DNA from 3 places in the Cellulomonas sp. P4_H4 genome. Region 1 is predicted to be linked to each of the others. Evidence: riboswitches for the same ligand, from Rfam matches in the RefSeq annotation. Region 1 holds a riboswitch; each other region holds the start of a gene.
What was found. Region 1 has a riboswitch for S-adenosylmethionine ahead of AC1DPN_RS01905 (DUF1737 domain-containing protein). Riboswitches for the same ligand answer to the same signal wherever they lie in the genome.

Region 2: it holds a riboswitch for S-adenosylmethionine, as region 1 does, so the genes downstream of both, AC1DPN_RS17330 (methylenetetrahydrofolate reductase) here and AC1DPN_RS01905 (DUF1737 domain-containing protein) in region 1, are expected to answer to the same signal.
Region 3: it holds a riboswitch for S-adenosylmethionine, as region 1 does, so the genes downstream of both, AC1DPN_RS01015 (LLM class flavin-dependent oxidoreductase) here and AC1DPN_RS01905 (DUF1737 domain-containing protein) in region 1, are expected to answer to the same signal.

Annotation. Positions count from the first base shown of each region.
Region 1 is NZ_JBFUKL010000001.1:364,322-368,717, forward strand. It holds gene AC1DPN_RS01885 (pyridoxamine 5'-phosphate oxidase family protein) at 1-149, shown strand, start outside; gene AC1DPN_RS01890 (DUF1345 domain-containing protein) at 154-777, opposite strand; gene AC1DPN_RS01895 (O-succinylhomoserine sulfhydrylase) at 831-2,075, opposite strand; gene AC1DPN_RS01900 (rhodanese-like domain-containing protein) at 2,084-2,503, opposite strand; partial or broken gene AC1DPN_RS01905 (DUF1737 domain-containing protein) at 2,530-2,691, opposite strand; SAM riboswitch class I at 2,701-2,804, opposite strand; SAM riboswitch class IV at 2,922-3,036, shown strand; gene AC1DPN_RS01910 (aminotransferase class V-fold PLP-dependent enzyme) at 3,092-4,396, shown strand, end outside.
Region 2 is NZ_JBFUKL010000007.1:15,033-19,428, forward strand. It holds gene AC1DPN_RS17315 (TetR/AcrR family transcriptional regulator) at 1-1,066, shown strand, start outside; gene AC1DPN_RS17320 (DNA-3-methyladenine glycosylase I) at 1,063-1,683, shown strand; gene AC1DPN_RS17325 (hypothetical protein) at 1,886-2,101, shown strand; SAM riboswitch class I at 2,166-2,260, shown strand; gene AC1DPN_RS17330 (methylenetetrahydrofolate reductase) at 2,318-3,355, shown strand; gene metE (5-methyltetrahydropteroyltriglutamate--homocysteine S-methyltransferase) at 3,361-4,396, shown strand, end outside.
Region 3 is NZ_JBFUKL010000001.1:203,612-208,007, forward strand. It holds gene AC1DPN_RS01010 (lysylphosphatidylglycerol synthase domain-containing protein) at 1-1,635, shown strand, start outside; SAM riboswitch class IV at 1,741-1,860, shown strand; gene AC1DPN_RS01015 (LLM class flavin-dependent oxidoreductase) at 2,075-3,184, shown strand; gene AC1DPN_RS01020 (GNAT family N-acetyltransferase) at 3,181-3,768, shown strand; gene AC1DPN_RS01025 (amino acid ABC transporter permease) at 3,819-4,396, shown strand, end outside.

The DNA.
Region 1 (4,396 bases):
CGGGAGTGGTGCTCATCGCGCTGCGCGGCGAGACGGCCGAGTACTGGCACGCCCCCGGCGGCAGGCTGACCACGGCATTCAGCCTGGTCAAGGCGAAGCTCACCGGTGAGCGCTACGACGGCGGCGAGAACGAGACGGTCGCGTTCTGAGACGTCACACCGAGGCGACGAGGTTCACCAGGAGCGCGATGATGACGGTGCCGAACAGGTAGCTGAGCATCGCGTGGACGAGGGCGACCCGGCGCATGAGCGAGGACGCGAGGTCGGTGTCCGAGATGGCGAAGCTCATGCCCACGGTCACGGCCACGTAGGCGAAGTCGGTGTAGCGCGGCGCCTCCGCCATGTGGAAGTCGATGCCGCCGCCGGACGTGTGGAAGAGCCGCGCGTACCGCAGCGCGTACACGGTGTGCACCGCCGCCCACGACCCCACGACGCTGGCGAGCACCGCGATGGTCGGGAGTGCCTGGCCGATCTCGTGCCGGAAGAGCACGACGGCCACGCCGGCGAGGGCGACGAGCGCCGCCCCGATCACGACGAGGTGCGTCACGAGGCCGTTCGCCGGGATCTCGCGGGTGGCGTGCGACGCCGTCGCGTCGGGACCCATCGGCGCGCACTCCACCCAGGTCCACCCGACGAACACGATCGCGGCGCACGCCCAGGCCGCCAGGAGCGCTGCCGGCACGGACGTCCGGCCCACGACGATCCCCACCGGGATGGCGACCAGCACGCCCACCAGCAGGCGAGCACCCGAGGTGGTCGCCAGCTGTCGGGTGTCCATGCCGCCAGTGTTCACCGGCGGCACGGACACCCATCGGCAGGCGCGCCCAGGCGTCAGTGCCCGAGCGTGCCCAGCGCCTGCGTCAGGTCGTCGATCAGGTCGTCCGGGTCCTCGAGCCCCACGGACAGCCGGACGGTCGACTCGCCGATACCCACGGCTGCGCGCCCCTCGGCACCGAGCTTGCGGTGGGTCGTCGTCGCGGGGTGCGTGATGATCGACTTCGCGTCGCCCAGGTTGTTCGAGATGTCGATGATCCGCAGCGCGTCGACCACCCCGAACGTCGCCTTCTTGGCCACGTCGGGCGTCGCTCCCTCGGGAACCGCCAGGTTGAACGTCACGACCGTGCCGCCGCCCGACTGCTGCGCGAGCGCGAGCGCGTGCTGCGGGTGCGAGGGCAGGTACGGGTAGCGGACCATCGAGACGCCCGGCTGCTCCTCGAGCCACGTCGCCAGGCGCAGGGCCGACGCGGTCTGGTGCCTGACGCGCAGCGAGAGGGTCTCGAGGCCCTTGAGCAGGACCCAGGCGTTGAACGCGGACATCGACGGGCCGGTGTTCCGGATGAGCGTCTGCACCGGGCCGTGGATGTACTCGTCGGTGCCCAGGATCGCGCCGCCGAGCACTCGCCCCTGACCGTCGATGTGCTTCGTGGCGGAGTAGACGATCACGTCGGCGCCGAAGTCGAGCGGGCGCGAGAGCACGGGCGTGGCGAAGACGTTGTCGACGATGACCAGGGCGCCCGCCGCGTGCGCGAGCTTGGTGACCGCCGCGATGTCGACCAGGTCCTGCATCGGGTTCGACGGCGTCTCGAAGAAGACGACGTCGGCGGGCGTCGAGAGCGCCTCCTCCCACTGCGACAGCACGTGCCCGTCGACGTAGTCCGTCGTCACGCCCCACTGGGCGAAGACCTCCTCGAAGAGCACGACGGTCGACCCGAAGAGCGCACGGGCCGCGACGACGCGGGAGCCCGCCTTGGCGACCGCCGCGATGGCGGTGAACACGGCGGACATGCCGCTCGCCGTCGCGAAGGCGGCCTCGGCGCCGTCGAGCAGGCGCAGGCGCTCCTCGAAGGTCGAGACCGTCGGGTTGTTGTAGCGCGAGTACAGGAACCGGTCGTACTCGCCGGCGAACGCGGACTCGGCCTGTGCGGCGTCGTCGTAGACGTATCCCTGCGTCAGGAACAGCGCCTCGGACATCTCCTGGAACTGGGACCGCACCAGCCCGCCGCGCACGGCGAGCGTGTCGGGGCGCAGCGTGCTTCGTTCGACCCGCTTCTCGTCCCAGTCGCCGGGACCCGGCACGCGGGGGCTCACCGCTGCCGCCACGGCAGGCCGGCAGCGCGCCAGCCCGAGTGCCCACGGTGCCCGTCGGCGCCCACGTCGCCCTCGAAGCCCTCGAGCACGTTGTACGCCGGACCGAGCCCGGCTGCGGTGGCCGCGTTTGCGGCGGCGATCGAGCGCACGCCCGAGCGGCACAGGAAGACGATCGGACGCCCGTCGCCGGGCGCGAGCCCGACCTCGCTGAGCTGCTTGAGGAACTGCGGGTTCGGGCGCCCGGACGGGTAGGTGACCCACTCGACGAGCGCGGCCCGGCCGTCGATCGAGGACCCGTCGGGGATGCCGACGTACGCCCACTCGGCGTCGGTGCGGACGTCCACGAGCAGCGCGCTCGAGTCGGACGTCAGGAGGTCCCAGGCCTGCTGGGGGGTCAGGTCGCCGGCGTAGCTCATGCGGGCCTCGTCTCGTGGGTGGGGCGGGGAAGGACGACGGCCTGCGCGACGACCACGCGCGTCCCGTCGAAGGTGGCGGCCGGGCCGCCGTGCAGGACGTAGCCGTTAGCCAAGGCTTCTGAGACGCGCTCGCAGAATGCAAGGTCGTCCGGGCCGCTGAGCAGCCGGTAGAGAAGTCGTTCGGTCACGTGCGGGAACCTCCATCGGTCCTGGCGGTAGCACCCTCGACCAGGCACCTGTCGGTGCATGCGGGTTGCTGCGGCGTCGTCGAGCCAGATCTCTCAGCCGCTCTGGATGGTGTCGGTGATGCTAGTGCGACGCCTCGACGTTTCCAACTGGTGGTATCGAAGTCTTGCCATCCGAGATGAATCGGATCACGCGTTGACAGTCCTGCGGGGCTGCGGGGACCCTCTTCTCAGGTCATGAGCGCCAGCGTCAAGCCCCGGCTCGCTGGCCGGCAACCCTCCTCCGCGGTGGGGTGCCCCGGGTGACGACCTGGCTGTGCTCCGTCCGGAGCACGGCAAGCGCGGGGTCCACCGGCTGTTGGTCGGCTGAAGAGTGGCCCTCGAGACCTGTCGGAGGACCATCATGACCGCAACCGTCGAGCGCCTCTCGTGTGTGGACGTCGATGCGGTGGGCGCCCTGCTCCCCGTCGTCGGCGGCAACACCACCGTTCCTCTCGTCGACGGCACGCAGCGCGTCTACGCCAACCTCGACTACGCGGCGAGCGCCCCGGCTCTCGACGCCGTCGCCGCGCGCGTGACCGAGGTCCTGCCGCTGTACGCGTCCGTGCACCGCGGTGCCGGCTACCTGTCCCAGGTGTCCACGGCCCTGTACGAGTCCGCACGCCAGACGATCGCGCGCTTCGTGGACGCCCGTCCCGACGACGTCGCGATCATCACCCGCAACACCACCGACTCGCTCAACCTGCTCGCGCGGGTCGTCCCGCAGGGCTCCCGGGTTCTCGTCCTCGACATCGAGCACCACGCCAACCTGCTGCCCTGGGTGCACTCGGGCGACGGTCACGGCCACTCGACGACGATCCTGCCGATCGCGCGCACCGTGGCGGAGACGCTCTCCAAGCTTCGCGACGAGCTCGCCCGCCAGCACTACGCGCTCCTGACCGTCACGGGCGCCTCCAACGTCACCGGTGAGTCGCTGCCGCTCGACGAGGTCATCTCCCTCGCGCACGCCGAGGGCACGCGCGTCGCTGTCGACGGTGCCCAGCTGGTGCCCCACCGCGGCTTCTCGCTCGCGGCCACCGATGCGGACTACATCGCGTTCTCGGGGCACAAGACCTACGCGCCGTTCGGGGCCGGTGCCCTGGTCGGCCGTCGCGACTGGCTCGACACCGGCTCGCCGTACCTCGCAGGGGGAGGTGCGGTGCGCGACGTCCGGACCGACCGCACGGTCTGGCAGCCCGCGCCGGCGCGCCACGAGGCCGGCTCGCCCAACGTGATCGGTGCGATCGCGCTCGCGGAGGCCTGCGACCAGCTCGCCGCACTGCCCGCCGGTGCGCTCGGCGCGCACGAGGATGCCCTCCGGTCCCGGCTCGTCGCGGGTCTGGCCGCGATCGACGGCGTCGATATCGCGCGCATCTGGCCCGACTCGGCGGCACCCGTCGGCGTGCTCACCTTCACGGTGCCCGGCCACAACCCCGGCCTCGTCGCCGCGTACCTGTCGGCCGAGCACGGCATCGGTGTCCGCGACGGCCGCTTCTGCGCCCACCCGCTCCTCGCGCACCTCGACGCGTCCGACGGTGCGATCCGCGCGTCCGTCGGCGTCGGCACCACCAGTGAGGCTGTCGACCGTCTGATCTCCGCGCTGACCACCTACCTGACGGACGGCCCGAGCTCCGGCTACGAGGTCGTCGACGGCTGCTGGGCGGTCGTC
Region 2 (4,396 bases), on a different contig from region 1:
CGACCGGGTGCGCGCCGCCGCGGACCAGGAGAAGCGCGAGCGCGAGGCGCGCGAACGTCAGGAGCGCGAAGCACGGGATGCGGCGCGTGAGGTCGCGCGTCAGCTCCGAGAGGCCGAGCGTGCCGAGCGCACCGCGTCCCTCGCCCAGCAGCGGGCCGCCCGTGACGCCGAGAAGGCCCGCCGGCAGGCCGTCCGTGTCGCGCACTCGACGGCGCCCGACGACGAGCAACCCGCGCTCGCGGCCGACCTGCCACCGGGGATCGCCGTGCTGTGGCGCGCACCCGCCGTCGGTCGCCCCGGCCCCCGGCCCGGGCTCACGCTCGAGCAGATCGCCGATGCCGGCATCGCCCTGGCCGACGCCGAGGGACTGGACGCCGTCTCGATGGCGCGACTGGCCGAGTCGCTCGGGTTCACGACGATGTCGCTCTACCGGTACGTCTCGTCCAAGGACGAGGTGCTGAGCCTGATGTCCGACCGTGCCGGCGGTTCGCCGCCCCCCACCGGGCCCGAGCTGGGTGGCTGGCGCGAGCGGCTCGAGCTCATCCTCGCCATCCAGCAGCCGATCCTGCGGGCGCACCCGTGGCTCGCGCGCACCACGACCGTGCTGCACGCGATCGGTCCGGGTCGCCTCGCCTGGATGGAGGGCATGCTCGCCGCGCTGGAGGAGACGCCGCTGACGGAGCGGCAGAAGGTCGGTGCGATCGGGGTGCTGTCGACGCACGCGCTCGACCAGCTGCGGATCAGCGAGCAGCTGTCGTCCCAGGCGCGCACCGCCGCCGTCGGCCCCGCGGACGGCGAGGCCCCGGATCTCGGTGAGCTCATCGGCATGCTCGCCACACCGGCGTCCCACCCCGCCCTCGTGCGGGCCGCGTCGTCAGGCGCGTTCTCGTGGGGCCCGTCCGAGGAGCCCGGGGACGACTCCCTCGACTTCGGTACGCAGCTGATCCTCGACGGCATCGAGCGGCTCGTGACCGTCGCCGCGAGCCACCCACAGCCCCCGGCCCGGCGGGTGCTGCCGCCTGGACCCGTCCAGGTGTCGGACGCACCCGACAGACTCGAGGCATGACCTCTCCCGATGCCCCACCGGTAGACGCACCGCGAACCCTGCTGGTCGACGTGCCGACCCTGACCGGCCGCTGCTTCGGCGACGGCAACCCGCTCTACGAGCAGTACCACGACGAGGAGTGGGGCAAGTCGGTGCACGGCGAGCACGCCCTGTTCGAGCGGTTCGCGCTCGAGGGCTTCCAGTCCGGGCTCGCGTGGATCACCGTGCTGCGCAAGCGTCCCGCCTTCAGGGCCGCGTTCGCGGACTTCGACCCGGAGCGTGTGGCCGAGTTCGGTGACGACGACGTCGCACGGCTGATGGCCGACGCCGGGATCGTGCGCAACCGGGCCAAGATCGAGGCGACGATCGCGAACGGCCGGGCACTGCGCGAGCTGCACGCGTCCGGCGGATCGCTCGACGCCGTCCTGTGGTCGCACGCCCCCGACCGCACCGACTGGGTCCGGCCGTCCACCTGGACCGACGTCCCCGCGATCACCGCCGAGTCGAAGGCCCTGGCCAAGGAGCTCAAGTCGCTCGGCTTCCGGTTCGTGGGACCCACGACTGCGTACGCCGCGATGCAGGCGTGCGGCGTGGTGGACGATCATCTGGCGACCTGCCCGACGGTTCGGAGCGTGTAGACACCGCCGCTTCGCGGCCACAGCGTCCGCTGGCGCGATCCACCTAGACGCTTGACCAGGGCGAACGCCCGGGCACGCCGTAGAGGTCCGGCCGACGGCTCGAGCGACGTGCCGTGGGCCGCGGGTGAGATCTCAGCTTGTGGCGGGTGATGTGTCGGCGAGCGTCTCGGCAGGCGGGATTCTGCGCACTATCGTGCGGCGAGTGGCAGACGATCTCGAACCCGACGGGCGGCACGACGACGTGCGCGCCGCGGCAGAGGCGTTGGCCGGGACGGCCGAACCGGACGTCGAGATCCTCGCCGCGGTCCACGACGGGCTCCGCCTCGTGCCGGCCGGATCGCCCACGTCGTGGTTCGACGTGCCGTCACAGAAGCGCGGGCGCGACGACGGGTCGCTGGGGACGCGCCGAGAGGTCTGAGACACTCGCGTCTCACCCGTCGAACATGGTTGCTCACCATGTGGTCGCCGGTCTACCATCGCGGCTACCATCCAGAGCGGCCGAGAGACCTGGCTCCACGACGCCGCAGCAACCCCCCTCTCACGAGGGTGTGGGTGCTTCCGCCAGGGACGATGGAGAGAACCAGATGTCCCCGAACCACCGTTGTACCGGACGACCCGCCTCGCAGGGCCCACTGTGAGCGCCGCGACGGTGGAACCTCGCACGCCCGGACTGCACGTTGCGCCCGCCGCGCGCCCGCAGGCTGCCAACGACCGGCCCACCATCTCCTTCGAGCTCTTCCCGCCGCGCAATCCTGACGCGGCGCCGCGCCTGTGGGCCACGATCCAGGCGCTCGAGTCGGTGCACCCGGACTTCGTCTCGGTCACCTACGGCGCCTCGGGCAAGACGCGCGTCACCACGCGGCAGCTGGTCAGCCGCCTGCTGCACGAGACGACCCTGAACCCGATCGCCCACCTGACCTGCGTCGGCACGTCGCGCGAGGAGATCACGACGATCGTCGAGGAGTTCCTCGACGAGGGCGTCCGCTCGTTCCTCGCGCTCCGCGGCGACCCGCCCACGGACCAGACCGACTGGGTCGCGCACCCGGACGGGCTCCAGACCGCCGGCGAGCTGGTCGAGCTGCTGCGTCAGATCGAGGCGCAGCGCTGCGCGGACAGCCCGTCGCAGGCCGTGCGGGCTCGCGTCCGTCCGCTCTCGGTCGCCGTCGCCGCCTTCCCCCGCGGGAACCACGCCACCGGTGGCACGCGGGCCCAGGACGTCGCGTCGCTGCTGTCCAAGCAGGAGGCCGGCGCCGACTTCGCGATCACGCAGGTGTTCTTCGAGGCGGAGGACTACCTCGGGATCGTCCAGGAGGCGCGCGAGGCCGGCGTCACCATCCCGATCATCCCGGGCATCATCCCGACCACAGACCCGGCCCGCCTGCTGCGGCTGCAGGACCTCACCGGGGTTCCGGTGCCCGAGCGACTGTTCGACCTGCTCGGCTCCGCCGACGACGAGCTCGACCGGCACCGCCGGGGCATCCGTGCCAGCGTCGACCTGGTCAACGGCGTCCTGGACGGCGGGGCTCCCGGCGTCCACCTCTACACGTTCAACCAGCACCATGCCGTACTTGACCTGCTCGAGGGTGCACACCTCGACGGCGGAGCTCGGACAGCTCCCGACCTGGCCAGCGGGCCGCAGGTCACGGCAACCGCCCGACCCTCGAGGGACTGAAAACCATGAGCGAGACCCCGAAGTTCCCCGCCGGCTCCGTGCTCGGCTACCCGCGCATCGGACCGCGCCGTGAGCTCAAGAAGGCCATCGAGTCATTCTGGGCCGGCAAGTCGAGCGCCGACGACGTGGAGGCTGTGGCCGCCGACCTGCGTCGCCGCACGCGCAACCGCCTCGTCGAGCTGGGCCTGCCCAAGGACGTTCCCGCGATCCCGAGCGCCTTCTCGTTCTACGACCACGTGCTCGACGCGACCGCCGTCGTCGGTGCCGTCCCGGCCCGCTTCGCCGACGTCGTCGCCGAGGACGGCTCGCTCGACCTGGCCGGTTACTCGACCGTGGCGCGTGGCCGCGGTGACGACCTGCCGCTCGAGATGACCAAGTGGTTCGACACCAACTACCACTACCTGGTCCCGGAGATCGGCCCCGAGACCACGTTCCGCTACGCGAGCGACCGCCCCGTGCGGGAGTTCAAGGAGGCCCTCGCGGACGGCGTCCTGACGCGTCCGGTCATCGTCGGCCCCGTCACGTACCTCGCGCTGGCCAAGTCGACCGAGGGTGCGCCCGACGACTTCGCGCCGATCGACCGCCTCGAGGACCTGCTGCCCGTCTACGCCGCTCTGCTCCAGGACCTCGCCGCCGCGGGTGCCACCTGGGTGCAGCTGGAGGAGCCCGCACTGGTCTCCGACTCGATCGAGGTCCCGGCCGAGCAGCTGCTCGCCGCGGTCATCGAGGCGTACCGCGCCCTGGCCACCGACCTCACCGACCGCCCGGCGATCCTCGTCGCCGCGCCGTACGGCGACCTGGGCGCCGCGCTCCCGGTGCTCGCGGCCACCGACGTCGACGCCATCGGCATCGACCTCGTCCGCGGCAGCGCGCCCACCGAGTCCGTACCCGGCCTCGAGACCAAGACGCTGGTCGCCGGCGTGATCGACGGTCACAACATCTGGCGCGCCGACCTCGACGCCAAGCTCGCGATCCTGGAGCAGCTGGAGGGCCTCGGCGCCGCCGCGGTGACCGTCGGCACCTCCACGTCGCTGTTCCACG
Region 3 (4,396 bases), 160 kb from region 1:
GCGTGGGACAGCCAGGTCGTCGGGTCGCTGTGGACCGCCCTGACCCGGCGCGGTGAGCGGGCGCACGTGGGCAGCAGTCGCAGGTCGCGCGTCGAGCACGAGGCCCTGATGACCCTCCTGGCCGCGCAGGCGCAGGTGCCGACGCTCGACATCGTCGCGGTCGGGATGGCCGTCCAGGGAGACGCCCTCCTGGTCACCAGCAGCCCCGCGACCACGCTGGCGGAGCTCGAGCCCGACGGCCTGGACGACGGCCTGCTCGCGGAGATGTGGCGCGCGGTGGTCACGCTGAACGGCGCGGGCATCAGCCACGGTCAGATCGACGGTGCCCGGGTCGTCGTCCGCCCCGACGGCGCCGTGGCCCTGGCCGACTTCGACGCGGCGGCGTCGGCCTCCGACGACGGTGACCTGCGCACCGACCGGGCTCGGCTGCTCGTCGCGACGGCCCTGGTCGTCGGACCGGACCGGGCTGTCGCCGCGGCGCTGGACGCGCTCGGCGCCGGTGGCCTGGCAGACGTGCTGCCGTACCTGCAGCCCGCCGCGCTCGGGCACGGGACACGAGCGGACGTCCGGGCGCGGAGCTGGACCATCGACGAGCTGCGGGCGGGCGCCATCGCGGCCGCTGGGGTCGACGAACCACCGCTGGAACGTCTGCGACGCGTGACGCCGGCGTCGGTCGGGAAGCTCCTGCTCGTCGGGCTCCTGGTGTACTTCGTCGTCTCGCTGCTCGTCGGCATCGATGTCGCCAGCGTCGCCGAAGCGCTGGGCTCGGCGAGCTGGGCCTGGGTCGTCGCCGCGCTGCTGCTCTGTCCGCTCATCCCGGCCTCGACGGCCGGCGCGACGCTGGGCGCCTCGCTCGCACGTCTGCGGTACTTCCCGGTCCTCATGCTGCAGTACGCGATCCAGTTCATCTCGCTGGTCATCCCCGCGACCGCAGCCCGGCTCGCGCTCGAGGTCCGCTTCTTCCAGAAGTTCGGCATCCCCGCCGCCACAGCCCTCTCGTTCGGGCTCATCGACAGCGTCAGCGGGTTCGTCGTGGAGGTCGGCCTGATCCTGGTCGTCCTGGTCAGCGGGCTGCCCGGCTTCAGCGAGAGTGTCCTGACGGGGTCGAGCGGCTCGGATGACGGGTCGACGAGCCCGTCCCTGCTCGCGGCACTGATCGCGCTGGTCGTGATCGGCGTCGTCGTCACCCTCGTCGTCCCGCAGCTGCGCCACCGGGTCACGGCGATCGTCCCGCGGATCCGGGCGTCGCTCGCGGGCCAGGTCCACGCGGCGCAGTCCTCGCTCGGCGTCCTTCGCAGGCCCGGCAAGGTCGCGGCGATGCTCGGCGGGAACCTCGGCGCCCAGCTCCTCCAGGCCGCGGTCCTGGGCCTGTGCCTGCACGCGTTCGGGGAGAGCGCGCACTTCTCCCAGCTGATCCTCATCAACACGGCCGTGTCGCTGTTCTCCGGCCTCATGCCCATCCCGGGCGGCGTGGGAGTCTCCGAGGCGGCACTCACGCTCTGCCTGCAGGCGATCGGCGTCCCCAGTGCGATCGCGATCTCCACGGCCATCACGTTCCGGCTCGTGACGTTCTACCTGCCCCCGATCTGGGGTGCCGCGGCGATGCGGTGGCTGCGTCGTCACGAGTACGTGTAGGCGACCTGCTGACCAACACCGCGTGACCAGGGCCGATGTCCGATCTCACGATGTGGCCAGCCATTTGACGTGCCGGAATCATGCCGCCTAAATTCCTACCAACAAGGTCAAGATTTCCAGCGCGAAGCTCCGGCTAGCTGGATGGCAACCCTCCGCGTGGCGGGGTGCCCCGGATGAGGACCTGGTCGTGGAGGGCGTCGAGCCCCCGCACGGCAACAACGCGAGCCCCGGCCCCGCCGGGACGAGAGGACGGACCATGAACGCGATCGGAGCCACCCGCTCCACGAGCAGCGGCGTCGCCATGCTCTCGCGTTCCTGTTGTCGCTGACCCCCTAGCAGCCCCGTCCCACCCCACGCACGCCCCCTGACGGGGCGCGCCCCGCCGCACCCCGAAACCGTGCGCGCCCCCACCTCTCGCACCACACGAACGGATACCCCTGTGTCCACCCATGCCCATCTCGGTGTCGACCTGTCCGACACCGGCGCCCGTGCCGCCGCCTGGCGCACCCACGGCTCCCAGGGTCAGCGCCTCTTCGACGCCGGCCGGCTCGAGGAGCTCGTCGCCGTCGCCCAGCGTGGCGCGCTCGACTTCGTCGTGTTCGACGACGACTTCGCGCTGCACCCCGGCGGCAGCACGAGCCGCCTCGACGCAGCCCTCGTCGCGGGTCGGCTGGCCCCCCGCACGCAGGGCATCGGGATCGTCGCGGCCGTCGGCACCACGCACACGGCCCCCGCGCACATCTCGACCGCGATCGCGACGATCGACCAGGCCAGCGGTGGTCGCGCCGGGTGGCAGGTCGGCTGGAGCACGCGTCTCGACGAGGTGCCGACCGCCGGTCCGCGGTCCACGTCCGCGCACGCGGCAGCGGTGCAGGGTGCCGCCGACGCCGCCGCGACGGTCGGCCGGCTCTGGGACAGCGCCGACGACCTGCCCGTGGTCCGTCCGCGGTTCACCACGCACGACGGCGTGAACTTCGCCGCCGGCAAGCCGAAGGCGACCGCCCGTCCCGCGCAGGGCCGCCCGCCCGTCGTCGTGCGGGCCACGACGCCCCCCGAGATCGACCTCGCCGGCCGGTACGCCGACGTGGTGCGCATCCGCGCGACGACTCGTGACGAGGCCGCGCAGACCCGCGCCCGTGTGCTGAGCGCGGTCGTCGCCGCCGGTCGCGACCCGCGCGACGTGCGCGTCCTGGTCGACGTCTACCTGATCGTCGGCCCGGACACCGCGAGCGCGCAGGCCCGCCTCGACATGCTCACCGACCTCGAGGGCGTCAGCTGGGACACCGGCTCGCTCGCGTTCGTCGGCACGTCCACCGGATTCGCCGACCTGGTCACCGACTGGCTCGACGCCGACGCGGTCGACGGCTTCACCGTCCGGCCGGCGTCCGTGCAGACCGACCTGGTCGCCCTTGTCGACGGAGTGCTGCCGGTCCTGCGAGCGGCGGACGCCTTCCGGTCCGAGTACCCCGGCCGGACGTTCCGCGACACGCTCGGCCTGCACAGCACCGCGGGCGCCGCCGCAGCTCACACGTACGCGGCCACGGCATGACGACCACCGACGAGCGCGTCGTGCGCTCCTACGCGTTGAGCGACCCGGCCGTGCGGCCCATGCTCGACGAGCTGGCGGTCGAGTACCTGACCCGCTACAGCGAGTTCTTCACCGAGGCCGACCTGCGCACCGAGCTCGAGCGGTATCCCGCGGAGCAGTTCGCGGCTCCCGACGGCGACCTCGTCCTGATCCTGGAGGACGAGGTCCCGGTGGCCGGCGGCGCCTTCCGGCTGCGTGCCGAGCCCGAGCTCGGCTCGGCAGACCTTCTCAGCCGGCCCGGCACGCGCGACGAGGACGGTCTGCCGACCGTCCGCACGGCTGAGTACAAGCGGATCTGGACGAGCTCGGCGCACCGTCGCCGTGGGCTCGCCCGGCTCGTCCTCGCCGAGCTCGAGGATCGTGCGGCCGCGGCCGGCTACGAGCGCCTGTACCTGACCACCGGTCCGCGGCAGCCCGAGGCCGCTGCGCTGTACCTGGCGACCGGCTGGCACCCCCTGTTCGACACCACCCTCCCCCCGGAGGAGATCGGCCCGCTGGCGTTCGAGAAGTGGCTCTGTCCGGAGCACGACGCCCCGCAGCCGTAGCTCCCGCAAGCAGCCCCCCGAACCCCGGAGTACCCGTGTCCACCGCCTTCCTGCACAAGGACGACGTCCAGCCGGACCTGTCTGACGTCGTCGTCCACGACGAACCCCGCGTCTACGCCGCCCGCCACCCCGCCCGCTGGGTGGCCACCGCGATCGTCGCCGTCCTGCTCGCGATGGTCGTCAGCTCGCTCGTCTCCAACCCCAGGTGGGAGTGGAGCATCGTCTGGCAGTACCTGACGTGGCCGTCCGTGCTCGACGGCCTGTGGGGCACCCTCCGGCTCACCGCCGCGGCCGCCGTGGTCGGCTTCGGGCTCGGCACGGTGCTCGCGCTGATGCGGCTGTCCAAGTCGCCGCTGCTGCGGTCCGTGGCCTGGGGCTACATCTGGATCTTCCGGTCCGTGCCCCTGATCCTGCAGCTCCTGCTCTGGTACAACCTCGCCTACCTGTACCCGCACCTGACGCTCGGGGTGCCGTTCGGTCCGTCGTTCGTCGAGCTCGACACGCTGTCCGTGATCGACAAGTTCGGCGCCGCGGTCCTGGGGCTCGGGCTCTCGCAGGCGGCCTACGCGTCCGAGATCATCCGCGCCGGGATCATCGGTGTCGACCAGGGCCAGCACGAGGCGGCCGC